DNA from 4 places in the Mesorhizobium sp. M0340 genome. Region 1 is predicted to be linked to each of the others. Evidence: predicted binding sites of a transcription regulator. Region 1 holds the regulator's gene; each other region holds the start of a gene.

What was found. The regulator LexA, encoded in region 1, represses DNA repair genes until DNA is damaged. The targets are predictions, from matches to a motif close to TGTTCNNNNTGTGTTCNG.
Region 2: the regulator LexA is predicted to act here: its motif matches at 2,595-2,612, upstream of NKI79_RS07880 (DNA recombination protein RmuC).
Region 3: the regulator LexA is predicted to act here: its motif matches at 2,144-2,161, upstream of NKI79_RS08790 (YifB family Mg chelatase-like AAA ATPase).
Region 4: the regulator LexA is predicted to act here: its motif matches at 2,177-2,194, upstream of dinB (DNA polymerase IV).

The regions. Positions count from the first base shown of each region.
Region 1 is NZ_JAMYRR010000006.1:216,126-220,700, reverse strand. Features, by position in the region: gene NKI79_RS11725 (ComEC/Rec2 family competence protein) at 1-1,433, shown strand, start outside; gene lexA (transcriptional repressor LexA) at 1,427-2,161, opposite strand; gene kynU (kynureninase) at 2,610-3,857, shown strand; gene NKI79_RS11710 (hormone-sensitive lipase) at 3,954-4,575, shown strand, end outside.
Region 2 is NZ_JAMYRR010000004.1:227,965-232,539, forward strand. Features, by position in the region: gene truA (tRNA pseudouridine(38-40) synthase TruA) at 1-540, opposite strand, end outside; gene NKI79_RS07865 (GNAT family N-acetyltransferase) at 559-1,068, opposite strand; gene fmt (methionyl-tRNA formyltransferase) at 1,065-1,994, opposite strand; gene def (peptide deformylase) at 2,011-2,541, opposite strand; gene NKI79_RS07880 (DNA recombination protein RmuC) at 2,645-3,907, shown strand; gene NKI79_RS07885 (GFA family protein) at 3,953-4,357, opposite strand; gene NKI79_RS07890 (cation diffusion facilitator family transporter) at 4,437-4,575, opposite strand, start outside.
Region 3 is NZ_JAMYRR010000004.1:401,635-406,209, reverse strand. Features, by position in the region: gene NKI79_RS08795 (hypothetical protein) at 1-476, shown strand, start outside; gene NKI79_RS08790 (YifB family Mg chelatase-like AAA ATPase) at 518-2,050, opposite strand; gene gshB (glutathione synthase) at 2,214-3,155, opposite strand; gene NKI79_RS08780 (GtrA family protein) at 3,376-3,750, opposite strand; gene NKI79_RS08775 (glycosyltransferase) at 3,759-4,575, opposite strand, start outside.
Region 4 is NZ_JAMYRR010000001.1:50,636-55,210, reverse strand. Features, by position in the region: gene NKI79_RS00315 (XRE family transcriptional regulator) at 1-557, shown strand, start outside; gene NKI79_RS00310 (hypothetical protein) at 758-1,060, opposite strand; gene NKI79_RS00305 (hypothetical protein) at 1,245-1,607, shown strand; gene NKI79_RS00300 (GNAT family N-acetyltransferase) at 1,675-2,133, shown strand; gene dinB (DNA polymerase IV) at 2,247-3,488, shown strand; gene NKI79_RS00290 (FAD-dependent oxidoreductase) at 3,515-4,575, opposite strand, start outside.

The sequences.
Region 1 (4,575 bases):
TGCATATGGCGTTGGTCGCCGGCACCATCATGGCGCTGCTGCGCGGCGCCTTTGCGCTGTTTCCAGACTTCTCATCGCGACGGCCGGTCAAGAAATATGCCGCAGCCGCCGCGCTTTTTTCGATTGCGGCGTACCTCGTCTTTTCCGGCGTTGTGGTGGCGGCCGAACGCAGCTTCATCATGCTGGCGGTGATGCTCATCGCCGTGCTGTTCGACCGGGCCGCGCTCACCATGCGCAATCTGGCGATCTCGGCCATCGCGGTCATCGTAGTGTCGCCGCACGAGGTGGTCGGTCCGAGCTTCCAGATGTCCTTCGCCGCGACGGCGGCCCTTGTCGGCGCCTATGCCGGCTGGTCCGATTACCGCACCGGCAGGGCCACCACGCCGCCGCCCCGGCGATCGCCGCTACGCTTGGCCACTCGAAAGGTCCTGCTGGGCATGGGCGGCCTGGCGATGACCTCGATCATTGCAGGGAGCGCCACGGCGCTTTTCGCCATATGGCATTTCCAGCGCGTAGCGCCGCTCAGCCTGTTCGCCAATCTGGCCATCATGCCTATCGTCTCACTGGTCGTCATGCCCTTCGCCGTGCTCAGCGCGCTGGCGATGCCGTTCGGCGCGGATGGGCCTTTCCTCTACGTGATGGGCAAGGGGCTGACGGCGATGATCGCCCTGTCCGGGTGGATCTCCGAGCGCTCGCCGATCGATGCGGTCGGACTGATTTCGCTGAGATCTGTCCTTTTGGTGACGATCGCCCTCGTCATTGCCAACATGGCGACGACCTGGTTGCGGCTCGCGGCAATTCCTTTTGCGCTCGCCGGCTTGCTAACGACAACGCAGACGCGCGTACCCGACGTATTGATCTCGGAGGACGCACGGCTGGTCGCGCTGCCGATCGGCAGCGGTGAACTCGCGGTCAACCGGGCACGCCCGAATGAGTTCACCATCGACAACTGGAAACGCGCGCTCACATCAGAGGCTATCGTCGCGCCGGAAACACCTGGAAAGAACGATCCGCAATTCGACATTGCCGATCCGGCCGACCTACCGCCGGGCAGGCCGTTCATTTGCACGGACGGTCTCTGCCTCGCCAGGCATCCATCCGGCGCGATCATTGCGCAAGCCAAGGACCGCGATACCGCACGGCCAGCCTGCGCCTTCGCCAGCTTGATCGTCATCGACGACGCCACCGCCCATAATCCCTGCTACTACGACCGGCTGGTCCTCGTCGTCACCAAACGGCAACTTGCGCGCGCGGGAAGTGCGGCCGTCTATTTCGATCCACAAGCGGCAACACGCGCCGAAATCCGCTTCGCCGTCGAAAAATCATACCGGCCCTGGCACGTGCAGCGGAAATTTTCACGCGCGGCGCGCGGCCTGCCGCCATACCGCAGGGCCGACAATCCAAAAGCCGGCACCAAGGGCGCAACTCAGTAGCGGCGGATCAGCCCAACGAGCTTGCCCTGCACCTTGACCCTGTCTGGTCCGAAGATGCGCGTCTCGTAGGCCGGATTGGCGGCCTCCAGGGCGATCGAGGCGCCCTTGCGGCGGAACCGCTTCAGCGTCGCTTCCTCCTCGTCGACCAAGGCCACCACGATCTCACCGGGGCTCGCCGTATCGGCGTTGCGGATGATCACCGTGTCGCCGTCGAAAATGCCAGCCTCGATCATCGAATCGCCTTTGACCTCGAGCGCATAATGCTCGCCGCCCATGATCATATCCGGCGGCACCGAAATCGAATGCGTCTGGTGCTGGATAGCATCGATCGGCACACCAGCGGCGATGCGGCCCATTACCGGGATCGAAACGGCGGCGACGACATCGTCGTCATTGCCGGCTGCAGGGACGCGCGACGATGTCGGCTTGCCCTGCCGAGGGGCGCCTTGCCCAAGACTGCCCTGGATGACACTCGGCGAGAACTTGCGTGCCGCATTGAGGCCGGGGGCGATCGAGTCAGGCAGGCGTAGCACCTCCAGCGCACGGGCCCGGTTGGGCAAACGGCGAATGAAGCCGCGCTCCTCCAGCGCCGTAATCAGTCGGTGGATTCCGGATTTCGAAGCCAGGTCGAGCGCTTCCTTCATCTCGTCGAATGAAGGCGGGATACCGCTTTCCTTCAACCTTTCGTGGATGAACATAAGCAGTTCGTGTTGTTTGCGTGTCAGCATAGCGACCCCCAACAGAATCAGAAAACAAACCCAGAACAGACACTATCTGTTCCAGTTGTGTTCCGCAACTGTTTAAAGTTTAATGAATGCGTTAAGGCTCGGGAAACAAACGACGTCCCCTACCGGCGTACCGTATTTTCACCGCCGCGAGCCTCATCGCCTTGATTCTGCTTTCGTTTGCGCTCTTCTGGCGTCTCGGAAGGGCGCATTGGCATCGGCCGTCGGTCGGCAAAGGGCACGGAAGTGAACCCCTATCGAATGTGCGGTTTGGTCAATGCACCGTGAACGAAACGAACTCAAAACGCCAACCTCGGGTTAACTCTTGGTTTCCACCGCCTGGTCAGGCTGCTTCTCGCCGGTGGAGCCTTGCTACGCGCTACCCGGTAATGGAAGAACAGTTGATGCGTGTCCGGCGTTGCGTTGGATTTTTTGGGGGAGCAGGCAAATCATGACGGGAATTCCCGATCTCGTGGCCGTAAAGGCGATGGATGCCGCGGATCCGCTGCGCGCGATGCGCCGCCGCTTTGTGTTGCCGCAAGGAGTGATCTATCTCGACGGCAATTCGCTAGGAGCTGCTTCACGTGCCGCTTTCGATGAACTGTACAAGGCCGCGACCGAAGAATGGTCGCATGATCTCATCCGCGCATGGAACACGGCCGGCTGGTTCAACATGCCGCTTGAACTTGGCGACCAGCTCGGGCGCCTGATCGGCGCCGCGGCCGGCCAGACGGTGGTCTGCGACACGACGTCGGTCAACATCTACAAGCTGTTGCACGCAGCCATGGCCATGCGACCGGAGCGGCAGGCCATCGTCGCCGAGGGCGATAGTTTTCCGACAGACCTCTACATGGCGGAGGGTGTGGTTTCGACGCGAAAAGATACGCTGCTGCGCCTCTCGGGGGTCGACGCGCCGACCATCGAGGAGCTGATCGACGATCGCACCGCCGTGGTGCTGGTCAACCACGTCAACTACAAATCGGGCGAACTGCGCGACATGCCGGCTCTGACGCGCAGGGCCCAGGAAGCCGGGGCGATGATCGTCTGGGATCTCTGCCACACCGCTGGCGCGATGCCAGTCGAGCTCGACAAAGCAAACGCCGATTTTGCCGTTGGCTGCACCTATAAATATCTGAATGGCGGCCCGGGCGCGCCTGCCTTCATCTATGCGGCTGAGCGGCATCTTGCCGACATTCAGCAGCCGCTCACCGGCTGGTGGGGCCATGCACGGCCCTTCGCCTTCGAGCCAGGCTATGCGGCCGGCACCGGCATCCGCCGGTTTCTGTGCGGCACCCAGCCGATCCTTTCGATGCGCACGCTGAAGGGCGCGCTCGACATCTGGGACGATGTCGACATGACTGCGGTGCGCAAGAAGAGCATCGCACTGGCCGATCTGTTCATCGAGCTTGTCGAGGCAAAGTGCGGCACTTACGGTCTCACGCTGGAAAGCACGCGCGATGGGGAAAAACGCGGCAGCCAGATTTCATTCATGCATGAGCATGGCTACCAGATCATGCGCGCGCTGATCGAACGTGGTGTGATCGGCGATTTTCGCGCGCCATCGACCATGCGCTTCGGCTTCACCCCGCTCTATGTCGGCTATGCCGATGTCTGGCAGGCCGTCGAAGTGCTTGAGGACATCCTGCGCACCGGTGCGTGGAAGGATGCGCGCTTCGCCATCAAGGCGGCTGTCACTTGAGATTGATGCGAGAGCTGGAATCGTGAGGCTGGCGATGATGCGCCGCGCGATGCTCGCGGCTAGGTTGCAAGGCCATATTGCAAGGGAGGGCGCAGGGTGTTCGAACGTCATATTGCCGATTGGGACAACGCCTATGCCAACGGCGCCAACATAGCCGGCAGCGATCGCTGGCCGGCGGCCTGGGTCGAGCCCGCGCAGGTTTTCCGCGAGGCGCTTTCGACCGAGGGCAGGGCGCGGCTCGACCTGGCCTATGGCGATAACCCACGCAACCGGTTCGATCTTTTCCTGCCGGCCACCAAGCCGAAGGGGGTCGTGGTGTTCGTCCATGGCGGCTACTGGATGGCATTCGACAAGAGTTTCTGGTCACATCTTGCCGCGGGCGCTGTTGATCGCGGCTATGCAGTTGCCATGCCGTCCTACACGCTCTGTCCGCAGATACGCATTGGCAGCATCGTCAAGGAAGTCGGCGCGGCGATAGGCAAGGCGGCGGCGATGGTCGCAGGGCCGCTGATGCTGACCGGGCACTCGGCCGGCGGCCATCTTGTTAGCCGGATGGTTACCAGGACGACGCCGCTGGCGCCCGAAGTGGTCCGGCGCGTTCGTCACGTGGTGTCGATCTCGGGGGTGCATGATTTGCGCCCGATCATGCGCACCGGCATGAACGAGACGCTGGCGATCGATGAGGCCGAGGCGCAGGCCGAAAGTCCGGTGCTGCTGC
Region 2 (4,575 bases), on a different contig from region 1:
CCGGCTGACATCCAGCCGGTCGAGCGTGCGGACCGGGCTGGTGGCTTGGCACTGGGTCGAGCGGAAGGTGGTGAAATCATGCCGGCCAAGCAGCACCTTTGCCGCTTCGTGCATGGCCCCGGCATCGAGCTGCTTCGGTACCCACCAGATCTTGCCCTTGTCGAGCGCCGCCGGCGCGCGGCGATTGACGATGCGGTAGAGGTAATGGCGGCCGATCGCCGAGAAACGCGCATCGAAACCATCCGGCACGACGGCGGCCTTCAGGATGGCGATGCGCACCTTGGCCGCCTGCAGATGCGCGTTGACGGCGTCGCGCACCTTGTCACCGGGCCATGCCTTGATCAGATCGACATGCGCCACCTGAGCTGTCGCATGGACGCCGGCATCGGTGCGGCCGGCGGCACGCAGCGAAACCTGCTCGCCACAGAACTTCTCGATCGCCTGCTCGATCGCCTGCTGCACCGAAGGCTGGTTGGCCTGGCGCTGCCAGCCGGCGAAGAGACTGCCGTCATATTCGATGTCGAGGCGAAAACGCGGCATTCCCGGATCGAAGCGAAATCAGGCGGCGAGGGCTGAGCCGAAGGCCGAGGCGTAGACCAGCCTGCCGGTCTCCGGCGCCTCGCCCCAGGCAAGCGCCTGCAAAGCCTCGCTTTGGTAGTCGCTCTCGAATTTCGCTGCACGGGCGCGGCTGTAACCGAAACGTCCATAGTAAGCGGGATCGCCGAGCACCACGGCGAGCGTCTCGCCAGCAGCCTTCAGGCGGATATGCGCCTCGCGGACCAGCGCACCGCCGATGCCGGTGCCGTGGAACGACGGCTCGACCGCCAAAGGAGCCAAAGCCACCGCCGGGAAGCTCTTGCCGCCATTCTGCACGAACAGCCGTGAAAACAGGATATGCCCGACCACTTGCCCGTCTTCGTCCGCCACCAGTTCGACGACGGCATCACCGCCGGTGACCAGCGCGTCGACCAGTCCGGCCTCCGTCTGCTGGCCGAATGCGTGTTCTTCGACAAGGCGGATTGCCTCGCGGTCCCGCGGCGTCGCCGCGCGTATGGACATCATGCTCATGACAATTTCATTCCTTTTTCGAGCTTGGCCCCGCGCAGAAACTCCTGCGCGGCAATGGGCCTTGCGCCCGCACGCTGAACTTCGACCAGCCTGATCGCGCCTGACTCGCAGGCGACCGTCAGCCGGTCATCGAGAATTCCTCCCGGTTCGCCGGCGCCTTGCGAGAGCGTCGAGCGAAGCAGTTTCAGCCGTTCTACACGGCCGCCGATTTCGGCCTCGCACCATGCACCGGGAAAGGGCGACAAGCCGCGAATCTGGTTGTGCACGTCGCCGGCAGGTCGCAGCCAGTCTATGCGAGTCTCCGATTTATCGATTTTCTTGGCGTAGGTCACCCCCACCTCCGCCTGTGTGGTAAATGTCAGCGTATTTCGTTCCAGCCGTTCCAGCGCTTGCACCATCAGCGCAGCACCGAGGACCATCAGCCGGTCGTGCAGATCGCCGGCCGTCATGTCGGGTCCAATCGGACATTTTTCAACCATTGCCACCGGCCCGGTGTCGAGGCCTTCCTCCATCCGCATCACCATCATGCCCGTTTCGGTATCGCCGGCCATGATGGCGCGCTGGATAGGGGCAGCGCCGCGCCAGCGCGGCAACAACGATGCGTGGCCATTGAGGCAACCGAGCCGCGGCGCCTCGAGAATGGGTTTGGGCAGAAGCAGCCCGTAGGCGACGACCACGGCGACATCGGCGCGCAAGGCGCGGAACGCCTCCTGCTCCGCCTCGCCCTTCAGCGACACGGGCGTCCGCACCTCGACGCCCAACTGATCCGCCTCGCGCTGCACCGGCGACGGCGTCAGCTCGAGCCCGCGCCGGCCGCCGGCGCGCGGCGGCTGCGTATAGACGGCGGTCAACCCGTGCCCGGCCCCGGCAATCGCCCGCAGCGTCGGCACGGAGAATTCGGGCGTACCCATGAAGATGACACGCAGGGGCATTCGTCGACCCCTACCCCACCATCTTGCCCGGCGCCTTGTCCCTGGCGAGCTTTTTGAACTTCTTGACCACCATGTCGCGCTTCAGTTTTGAGATGTGGTCGATGAACAGCACGCCGTTGAGATGGTCGATCTCGTGCTGCAGGCAGGTCGCCATCAGCCCCTCGGCCTCGATCTCCTGCAGCTTGCCGTCGCGATCGAGATATTTCACCCGCACCGCCGCCGGACGCTCGACCTCGGCGTAGTAGTCAGGGATCGACAGGCAGCCTTCCTCGTAGACCGAACGCTGGTCGGCGCTTTCGAGGATTTCGGGATTGATGAAGACGTGCGGTGCCGGCGTCTCGTCCTCCTTGGCGAGGTCGATCACCAGCATGCGCAAGGGTTCGCCGACCTGGATCGCTGCGAGGCCGATGCCGGGCGCGTCATACATGGTGTCCAGCATGTCGCCGGCCAGTTTGCGCAAATCGCCATCGACACGCTCGACCGGTTTTGAAACCTGGCGCAGGACGGGATCGGGGAGGATGATAAGCGGCTTGATCGACATAGCGTCTCACCTAAGACCTCGCAGGAAAAGCGTCAACCGGGACGGCTTCGGGTCGTTCACGTTTTGATCTGTGCCGGCAGACCGAATCATCTATGCTGTCGGCATGAACGATCTGGCCACCATCCTGTCCGAACCTGTCGCCCGCCTCGGCGCCACCACGCTCACGCTCGGCCAAGCCCTGGGTTTCGGCGCAATGCTATTCCTTGGACTGTTCGTGGCGCTCGTCGTTGCGCTCTGGCGATCGGCCAAGGCGCGTGCAGTGGCGGCCGCCGAAGCCGCCGACCACGCCCGTGACGCCGAGCTGCGGATGGCCGGCATCTTGGCAAGCCAGGCGGAAATGCAGGGCCGCATGGGCGCCATCGCCGAAGTGTTCGGGGCGCGCCAGGCGGAACTGACCCAGTCGATCGGCCAGCGCCTCGATGCCATGACCGGCCGCCTGGGCCAGACCATGACCGAGCAGACGAGATCGACGCATGAGAGCCTCGCCAAGCTGCAGGAACGGCTGGCGGTTATCGATATCGCGCAAGGCAATATCCAGTCGCTGGCCGGCCAGGTCGTGCAATTGCAGGCGATCCTTTCCAACAAGCAGACGCGCGGCGCCTTCGGCCAGTCGCGCATGGAGGCCATCGTCGCCGACGGATTGCCGCACGGCGCCTATGAATTCCAGGCGACCTTGTCGAATGGCAGCCGGCCCGACTGCCTGGTGAAGATGCCGAACGGCGCGCCGTCACTTGCCATCGACGCAAAGTTTCCGCTCGAGGCGTGGAATGCCATCCGTGCCGCCGAAGGCGCCGACCTGCAGAAGTCGGCCGCACAGGCTTTCCGCCGCGACATCGAGGTGCATGTCCGGGATATTTCCGAAAAATACCTGATCCAGGGCGAGACGCAGGACACCGCCTTCATGTTCGTGCCCTCGGAATCGGTGTTCGCCGAAATCCATGAGAATTTCGAGGCCGTTGTCCAAAAGGCGCATCGATCGCGGATCGTCATCGTCTCGCCATCGCTTTTGATGCTGTCGATCCAGGTCATCCAGGCAATCCTCAAGGATGCACGCATGCGCGAGCAGGCGCACCTGATCCAGGGCGAAGTCATCCGGCTGATGGAAGATGTTTCCCGGCTCGACGAGCGGGTGCGCAAATTGCAGACGCATTTCGGTCAATCGGCCAAGGATATCGAGGACATCCTTGTCTCGACATCGAAGGTGACCCGGCGCGGACAAAAGATCGAGGCGCTGGAGTTTGGTGTACAGCCGGCGGAGGATACCGCTGGTTCGAATGGCAGCGGAGCAAAAGCGGAAAGCAGTGCGCGTGTCGCCGATTCGAAAACCGGGCAGTTGAGGCTAAGGGTCGTCGAAGGCGACGATTGAGAGCTACGCCGGAACCGGAGGCGAGCGCTTCGCCCCGGTCTGGCGCTACTGCTCCTCGATGATGGTGGTGCCTTCGAATTCCGGCAGCCAATGCAGCGCCGAGCGATGCCAGATCTGCTTTCTCGGCACCAGTTGCTCGCGCTGCCGTGCCGTGCCGACCCTGATGCCGTAAACCTTCGGTCCCTCGCCCGCCGACGTGGCGTAGAGATGCGAGCCACACTCACCGCAAAACGCCTGGGCGCGCTTGGCGCCGCTCGAACCGGTCTTGATGTAGATTTTCGGCTTGCCCTTGGTGATCCTGTAATTGTCCTCGGACGCCGGCACGGTGACGCGAAAGGCCGTTCCGGTTAGCTTCTGACAATCGATGCAGTGACAAATGGTGGTCTTTTCCGGATCAACCTCGGCCTCGTAAGTGATGGCGCCGCAATGACACCCGCCGTCGATTTTCATCTTCGTTCCTCCCGAGCTTTTGCCTGCGATCATAGCCGGGACTGCCCGACGGCGCATCGATTTCCTCAAGCCATTTTCCTTAGGCCGGTTCTTGTCCGGATGCCCCCGCCAAGGCCTTGCTCCGGCGTTCCCAGGTGCCGGTGGTCTGAGGCTTGACGAACAGCCGCGTCACCTCCGGCATCTCCGCTTTCAGCCGCGTCTCAAGGCGTTCGACGCAG
Region 3 (4,575 bases), on a different contig from region 1:
GAAAGGGATATTATCTTTCCCCGATAGGGACCGATTGGAGAGCTTGCTCGAATGAGGATACGAATTGCCCGGCGGTCAAGGCACTTCACATTGGAATATCGGACAGCGTGAAAAGCGAGTTCAATGCGGAAAAATGGAAAACAGCTAGCGATAGCTATAACTTTCCAACCATAGGTTCATGTATCCTATTGAACGAAAAAACAAGTTGCCGGCCGACGCTTTACGATACGGGAAACTCCACAATCGTAATAGCGGACAACCCGCCAAAAGATTCAAGCGGATCCATGGATGTCGGGACCAGAGTGGCGGTAAAAATCGCGATGCTGGGGGAGTGGAAGTTCGACACGTCATACGGATCCGAGTTGGAATTCTCTCCAACGATCGGCCACAACATCATTGGCATACGATATTTTGAAACGAATAGTTTACTAGTTGACCTCGAAGCGAAAGAGATCGGAATCCGCATCGGGAATTGACCAGAACTCTTCTTTGTATTCGGCCGTAGGACGGGACGCTCCTACGCCGCCTGCGCCATCCGCTCCGAACTCATGCGGTAGGAAATCGCTTCGGCCAGATGGATGCGGCCGACCGTCTCGCTGGCCTCGAGATCGGCCAGTGTCCGCGCCACCTTCAAGACGCGGTGGTAGGCTCGTGCGGAAAAGCCGAGCTTTTCGCTGGCATCCCTCAGCAGCGACAGGCCGGCGGCATCCGGCATGGCGATCTCCTCGATGACTGACGGCGAGCAATGCGCGTTGGTGGTGGCGGAGGTCGCGCCGAGCCGTTCGAAACGCTCACGCTGGATCGTACGGGCGCGGGCGACGCGTAGTGCCACGGCTGCGCTCTTCTCCGCCCGGTCCGGCCGGATCAGATCGCTGGCCGAGACCGCCGGCACCTCGATCCTGAGATCGATGCGATCGAGCAGCGGGCCGGAAATGCGTGCCTGGTAGTCGGTGCGGCAGCGGTCGCCGCGCAGGCAGCGATAGCCCGGCTCGCCGGCCATGCCGCAGCGGCACGGGTTCATCGCCGCGACCAGCTGGATGCGTGCCGGATAAGTGACGCGATGATTGGCGCGCGCGATCATGCAGTCGCCGGTCTCCAGCGGCTGGCGCAGCGCATCGAGCGCCTGCGGCGAGAATTCGGGAAACTCGTCGAGGAACAGCACGCCGTGATGGGCGAGCGAGGCCTCGCCCGGCCGCACGCGCAACCCGCCACCGACCATCGCCGCCATCGAGGCCGAATGATGTGGCGCGCGGAACGGCCGCCGGTCGGTGAGTTTTCCTTCCCCGAGCTCGCCGGCCACCGAGGCGATCATCGAGACTTCGAGCAATTCCCTGGGCGCCAGCGGCGGCAGGATCGACGGCAGCCGCTGCGCCAGCATCGACTTTCCCGACCCCGGCGGCCCGACCATCAAAAGATTGTGGCCGCCGGCGGCCGCCACCTCCAGCGCCCGCTTGGCGGTCTCCTGGCCCTTGATGTCGGCAAGGTCGGGCAGGTCGCGCGCCGCGGCATGGATGCCGGCTTCCGGCCGTGACAGAACCTGCGTGCCACGAAAATGATTGGCGATGGCAATCAGGCTGCGCGGCGCCAATATGTCGAAATCCTTGCCGGCCCAGGCCGCTTCCGGCCCGCAGGCGAACGGGCAGATCAGACCCTTGCCTTCGGCATTGGCGCCGATTGCCGCCGGCAGCGCGCCGGCCACCGCGGCAATGGTTCCGTCGAGCGACAATTCGCCAAGCACGACATAGCCGGCGAGCATGTCGCCCGGAATGGCGCCGAGCGCCGCCATCAGCCCGAGCGCGATCGGCAAATCGTAGTGGCTGCCCTCCTTCGGCAGGTCGGCGGGTGCCAGATTGACGGTGACCTTCTTCGACGGCATCGACAGGCCGGATGCATGAAGTGCTGCCTGCACCCGCTCGCGGCTTTCGGCTACAGCCTTGTCGGCCAGCCCGACGATGTGCATGTTGACCTTGCCCGGCGCGATCATCACCTGCACGTCGACCGGCACGGCCTCGATGCCTTGGAAAGCAACCGTGCGAACCCGCGCCACCATGTCTTCACCCCGGATGCAGGCTTTTGCCCCAAGCCTTTGCGATCATGCCGCGAACGGCGTCGCCAGAGACAACCATAGATTTCCGGCGAAGGCAAGAACATTTGGGGAACGGATGAACGCAACGGCTGCAATGGTTTGCAACGCGGCCGCTCGCGAAGCGAGGCTAGTTGCGCTTCTCCTCCACCGCATTCCAGAACAGGCTGGCGATGTCGGCGCCGCCGAAGCGCTGCACTTCGCGGATGCCGGTCGGTGAGGTCACGTTGATCTCGGTCATGTAGTCGCCGATGACGTCGATGCCGACAAGGATGAAGCCGCGCTCCTTCAGCGAGGGCCCGATGCGGGCGCAGATCTCGCGTTCGCGTTCCGTCAGCTCGGTCTTTTCGGCGCGGCCGCCGACATGCATGTTGGAGCGCGAATCGTGCTCGGCCGGCACGCGGTTGATGGCGCCGACAGGCTCGCCGTCGATCAGGATGATGCGCTTGTCGCCAGCCCGCACCTCCTTGAGGTAGCGCTGCACGATGTAGGGTTCGCGGAACATCTGGCCGAACATTTCGAGCAGCGAGGCGAGGTTGCGGTCGGCCTCATGCAGGTGGAAGATGCCGGCGCCGCCATTGCCGTAGAGCGGCTTGACGATGATATCGCCGAACTCCTTGCGGAAGGCGGCGACCTCGAGCGGGTCCTTGGTGATAAGCGTGTCCGGCATCAGGTCGGGAAATTCGGTGACGAAGATCTTTTCCGGGCTGTTGCGCACCCAGGCCGGGTCGTTGACCACCAGCGTCTTCGGATGGATGCGCTCGAGGATATGCGTGGTGGTGATGTAGTTCATGTCGAAGGGCGGATCCTGCCGCAAAAGGATGACGTCCATCTCCGATAGGTCGGTGCGGACTTCTTCGCCCAGCGAATAATGATTGCCCTTCTCGTCGCGGACCTGCATCGCCTCGATACGGGCAAACACCTTGCCATCGCGCAGCGACAGCCGGTTGGGCGTGTAGTGGAACAGCTGGTGCCCGCGCCGCTGCGCTTCCAGCGACAGCGCAAACGACGTATCGCCGGCAATTGACACGGTGGAGATATGGTCCATCTGGACGGCGACTTTCAGGGGCATGGGTGCTCTCCGGCGCACTTGGAGCGACGTGCGTCCACCTGGACGCACATACGCTCCAACATTCTTGAATCCATGCATCGTGCCTTCCGAAAATCGATTCCGATTTTTCGGGCCGATGCATCGACGACAGCGATATAAGGAAATCGGCGGCCTCTGCCAATCGGCCAAGGTCATGATGAGGCTGCGCTTCGCTTGGCGCAGACCCCAATGCGATGTGCCTTCAGCGGTCGAAGACCAGCCTGGAATAGCCGAGGAAGGACAGCGCCATGGCAACCAGTGAGCCGACCGCAAGGGCGACGAGCGGCGGCACCATCGGCAGCGCGAACAGCATGGCGCAATAGACGAAATAATTGACGAGGCTGGTGGCAATGCCGACGCCGCCATAGCGTGCGCCCTCTTGCGCGACGCCGCGGCTGGAAGGCGAGAAGGTCAGATGGCGGTTGATCAGCCAGGTGACGGACAGTGCAAAACCGATCGAGATGATGCGAGCCGCGAAGGGGCCAAGCGGCGCTATCGCCAACACCAGCCAAAGCGCCGCCGCGTCGGCGACGAAGCCGATGCCGCCGGCGACAATGAAGCGGGCGAGGCGTCCCATTTAGGGCTCTAAGCCGCCCGCGGGGTCTTGCGCGGTCCGGTCTTCAGAGTCGCGAGCGCACTTGCGCGTTCGCGTTCGATGCGGCCGGAAGGCATCGACAGATAGAAGATGCGCTTCTGCTCGGCCCGGCCGCGCGACACCGAATCGAGGATTACCCCGGTCACCGCCGCCAGCATCGACAGCAGCAGCAGCCCGACCGACAGCACCCACGTCGGCATGCGCGGCACCAGCCCGGTTTCGGCGAACTCGATCAGCACCGGCACCATCAGAAACAGGCTTGATGCCAGGAAGAACACCGAAAAAGCGCCGAAGAAACGCAGCGGCTGCGTCTCCTTCATCAGCATGGCGAACATCCACAGGATCTTCGCGCCGTCGCGAAAGGTCGATAGCTTCGACGAGGAGCCTTCCGGCCGTCGGCCATAGTCGAGCCCGATCTCGCTGACCGGCAGTTTGAGTTGCGAGGCGTGCACCGACATTTCGGTCTCGATCTCGAAGCCGCTGGAAACCGCGGGAAAGCTCTTGACGAAGCGCCGAGTGAAGGCGCGGTAGCCGGAGAAGATATCGGTGAAGTCGGAACCGAACAGCCGCTTGTAGAGGCTATTGAAGATGCGGTTGCCGAAGGCATGACCGGTCCTGCCGCCATCGTCGGTGACGCCGCGGCGGGTGCCCACCACCATGTCGGAGCGCTCGGTCAGCAGCGTGTTGATCAGTTGCGGCGCGTCCTCCGGCGTATAGGTGCCGTCGCCGTCGGCCATCAGGTAGATGTCGGCCTCGATGTCGGCGAACATGCGGCGCACGACATTGCCTTTGCCCTGGCGCGGCTCG
Region 4 (4,575 bases), on a different contig from region 1:
ACCTGCCCAAGACCGAGAACCTTTTGAAGACCGCCGCCTTCCTGCGCGTCGACCCGGTGGCGCTCGGCAAGGGCGAGGTCGTCTTCCTCGAAGATGCCGGGCCGGTTGCCGATGCGGAGATCGTCACCGATCCTGGCCCCCTGCCCGCCGGGCCGATGGATATCCAGCTTCTCGGCACCGCCGTCGGCGGCGACGATGGCGACTTCACCTTCAACGGCCAGCCGGCCGGCTATGTCCAGCGGCCGCCGGGGATCCGGCATCTGCGCAACGTGTTTGCGCTGCACGTGCTGAGCGATTCGATGGTGCCGCGCTACGAGCCCGGCGAGATGATCTATTGCGGCGGCCGCGAGGCCGTGCCCGGCGACCATGTGGTGATCGAGACGCTGCCCGAAGAGAACGAGCAAAACGGCAAGGCCTTCATCAAGAAGCTGGTCAAGCGCACCGCCGCCGAGCTGATCGTCGAGCAGTATAATCCGCCCAAGACGCTGACCTTCAACCGCTACGCCATCAAGAACGTCTTCCGCGTCATTCCGCTCAAGGAATTGCTGGGGTATTGAGGAGGGTTTTCCCTTCTCCCTTTTGTGGGAGAAGGTGGCCGAGCGAAGCTCGGTCGGAGAGGGGTGCCGGACGGATCGCTACGTAAGGCCTTAAAATCGTTTCATATTTTAACGCCGAGTTTCTTCCAGCACCCCTCATCCGGCTCGGCGCTACGCGTCGATCCACCTTCTCCCACAAGGGGAGAAGGAAGTTCCCCCCCTCAAGCCCGCCTCGACTGCTCCGGCTCTTGACCGTTGAGCAGGCGCGCCTCGGCGCGCACCCGTTGCCGGTCGTCGATGAAGGCGGCCTGGATCGAAACGGCGGCGCCCGGCAGGCCATCGGCACGGCAGGCCTTGCAGATGAGGCGCCCCGAAAGCGCTGATAGCGGCGTCTCCGGCCTCACCCCATGCCGCTTGAGCTCGGCCGGCTTCCACCACCTGTTACGGCCGCAATCGATGCACTCGACGGCAATCGAGACGACATCGGCGATCGTCGCTTCCTTGCCCGCCAATGCCATAGCCATCCCTATCATTGTTCCTGCTTTGTTCCACATCATTATCGGTTTTCGAGGCGGAGTCGAGTCGGTTCCGCTTACACCAACGTTAAAGTTTCACTTGTTCAATTATTTGAGTTATGCTTATATCTCATGCGGGCTGGTATCGGCGCGAGCCACGGAACCGCAGCCGGCCGGCAGCAAGGAAACGACGATGAACCCAGCCCAGTTCGCCCACGCCTGCGGCTATAGCGGCGACAGCCCGGCCATGCTTGCCGCTTTCGCGGCCATCCGCCAGGACGGCATCCGCAAGGCACGCCAGGGCCATCGCCAGCGCAAGGCGGCGATTGACCAGATGAAGCTGAGCCGCGTTCTGTTCCTGGCGGCGATCCGCCCGGCGCAGACAGCCGAGGAGGCACTCGAGGACGCCGCCCGCTTCCTGTCGATGTTCCGCAACATGCCGCGCTGGCGGCAGGAAAGGCGCGCCGCCGACCTCGCCCGTGCCAGACAGCAGCGCCTCTTCGCCCGCTTCTTCCGCCGCTACGGCCACCGCCTCTGGGCGATCGAGACCGCCTGAAGGCGCCTCCCTTACAAGTCAAAACGGATATTGCGATCGCCGACGTCGCACCGTATGTCTTCGCGCGATGAGCGAGATCGAATTCCGTCGCGCGCAGGCGCCCGACCTGCCGGCGATCGTTGCAATGCTTGCCGACGATGTGCTCGGCGCAGACCGGGAAGACCCATCCACGCCGCTTGCGCCATCCTATCTCGATGCCTTCAGCGCAATCGATGCCGATCCCAACCAGTTGCTGGCCGTGGCTGTCGAGGCCGGGCAAGTGGTCGGGACCCTGCAACTCACCTTCCTTCCGGGTATCTCCAGGAAGGGTGCCTGGCGCGGCCAGATCGAAGGCGTTCGCGTCGCCCGGCAATGGCGCTCGCGCGGCGTCGGCAAGCTGATGGTCGAATGGGCGATTGAAGTGTGCCGTTCGCGCAATTGCAGCTTCGTCCAACTCACCACGGACAAAGGTCGACGGGAGGCGCATGCTTTTTACGAGCGCCTCGGTTTCACCGCCAGTCATCTCGGTTACAAGATGGCGCTGTAGATTGCGGCGGCGGCCTTCGCGCTGCTTGACAATTCACCCGCAATGTTCTCTTTATGTTCCAATCAAAACTCGAGACAATGCGGCGTTCGAGTGGCCGCGGGCGAACGGGCCGGATGGAAGCCAACATCCTCCACGCGGATCTGGATGCCTTCTATGCCTCGGTCGAACAATTGCTCGACCCGGCCTTGCGCGGCAAGCCGATTGCCGTCGGCGGCGGGGTAGTGCTTGCCGCATCCTATGAGGCCAAGGCGTTCGGCGTGCGCGGCGGCATGCCGGGACGGCGGGCGCGGGAACTCTGCCCGCAACTCATTTTCGTCGGCGGCCATTTCAAGGACTATCAGCGGCTGGGCGATGCGGCAATCAAGGTGCTCGGCGATTTCACGCCGGTGGTCGAGCGGATTTCGATCGACGAGGCCTTTGCCGACGTCGCCGGCTGCACCCATTTGTTCGGCTCGCCCGCCGAGATCGCCGGCAAGATCCGCCGCCGCGTGCGGGCCGAACTCGGCTTGCCAATCTCGGTCGGCGTAGCCCGCACCAAGCATCTGGCCAAGATCGCGTCACAGGTCGCAAAACCTGACGGGCTGGTGGTGGTCGATCCGCGCCACGAGCTGGAATTCCTCCATGAGCTGCCAGTCGGGCTGATGTGGGGTGTCGGCCCGGTCACCAGGGAGCGGCTGGCCGGCATCGGCGTCAACACCATCGGCGAGCTGGCGAAGACCAACAGTGCGGCGCTGGAGCGCCTGCTCGGGCCGGCGGCGGGAGAGAAACTGAACGCGCTGGCGTGGAACCGCGATCCGCGCAAGCTTGAGACGCAGCGCCGGGCGCGCTCGGCCGGCGCGCAATCGGCGCTCGGCCGAAAACCGGCCGACGAGCAGGTCTTCGTCCCCGCTTTGCTGCATCTGGCCGACAGGGTCGCCACCAGGTTGCGTGCGAAATCCCGGCCCGGCCGCACGGTGACGGTTCGTGTCCGCTTTGCCGATTTGCACTCGGTGACGCGCTCGGTCACGCTCGACCAGCCGATTTCGGCAACCGCCATGCTGGCCGAAATCGCCGAGGCGCTGGTGCGCAAGGTGCTCATCGACCATCCGCACGAAAAGACCATCTCGCTGCTGGCGATCGCCGTATCGCATCTGGAGCAGCATGCCGGGCTGCAACTGGAGCTGCCGCTCGGGCTCGACGACGACCGCCGCCGCCCCGGCACCCGGAAGGGCGCGGCGCGCTGGATCGCGGATCGCGCCATCGACAAGATCCGCGACCGCTTCGGCTGGGAGGCGGTCGGCTACGCCTCGGTCGCGCTCGGACTACAGCGGTCGGTTCCCGACGCATTTCGGGAGCTGGCCGAGAAGGAATTGTGAGTTGCGCGGCGGGGGCGAAAAGAAAATTATCCGACAGGAGCCAGGGGCGATACGGCCGGCCCGTTCAAAGCCGTGCCGTCGACGGCAAAATGCGAGCCGTGGCAGGGGCAGTCCCAGCAGCGTTCCAATGAGTTCCAATGGACGTGGCAGCCGACATGGGTGCATGCGGCCGAGCGCTTGTGGAGCGTGCCGTCCTCATCGCGAAAAGCCGCGACTTTGGTAAGCCCTTCGCGCACGATGGCGCCCTCTCCCGGCCGCAGCTTATCGGCGGAATCGATTTCGCCAGGCGCGACATACTCGGCAAAACTCCTGATCGCTGTCGCATTCTCCGCCAAATAGTCGCCGATCGCCCGTACCGTCTTGCGGGAGGGTTCGTAAAGTTCCCGCCAGGGGCTTTCCCCCTTCAGGATCAGGTCGGAAACCAATTGGCCGGCAACAACCCCATGGGTGATGCCCTGACCGGAATCGCCGGTGACCACGAAGACATGCCGGTTGCCGGGATTGCGGCCGATGAACCCGGCATAGTCGACGGTCTCCATCACCTGCCCGGACCATCGATTGGTTTCCGCGCCGATATCGGGCATCAATTTTTTGATCCAGTCCGCCAGGGCCGCGAAGCGGTTGTCGGCATCGTCGGCCTGCCCTGTCTTGTGGTCCTCACCACCGACGATCAGAAAGTCGGTTTTGCCTTCACCAGGCTGCAGGCGAACGTAGTGATAGGGATCCAGCGTGTCCCAATAGAGTGCATCCGGCAAAACGTCGCGCGCGATCTCGAACGACATCGCGTAGGTCCGATACGGCGCTTGCTTGGTGTGGAGCGCGACCCGATCGTTGATCGGCGAATTAGTGGCGACAACGGCCGATCTGGCAGACACGGTAAAGCCCGAGACCGTGCTTACGCGGACGCCGCCGTCGGTCTCCGCGACCTTGTCGACGATGGTCTCCGCATAAAGCATGCCGCCGCGCGCGCGAATGCCCGCAGCCAGCCCGCGGAGATATTCGAGGGGGTGAAATGTCGCCTGATTGGCGTATCGAAGGACGGGCGTATCCGAAAAGCCTGCAAACGACACGCCTGCGGTTTTCTCGA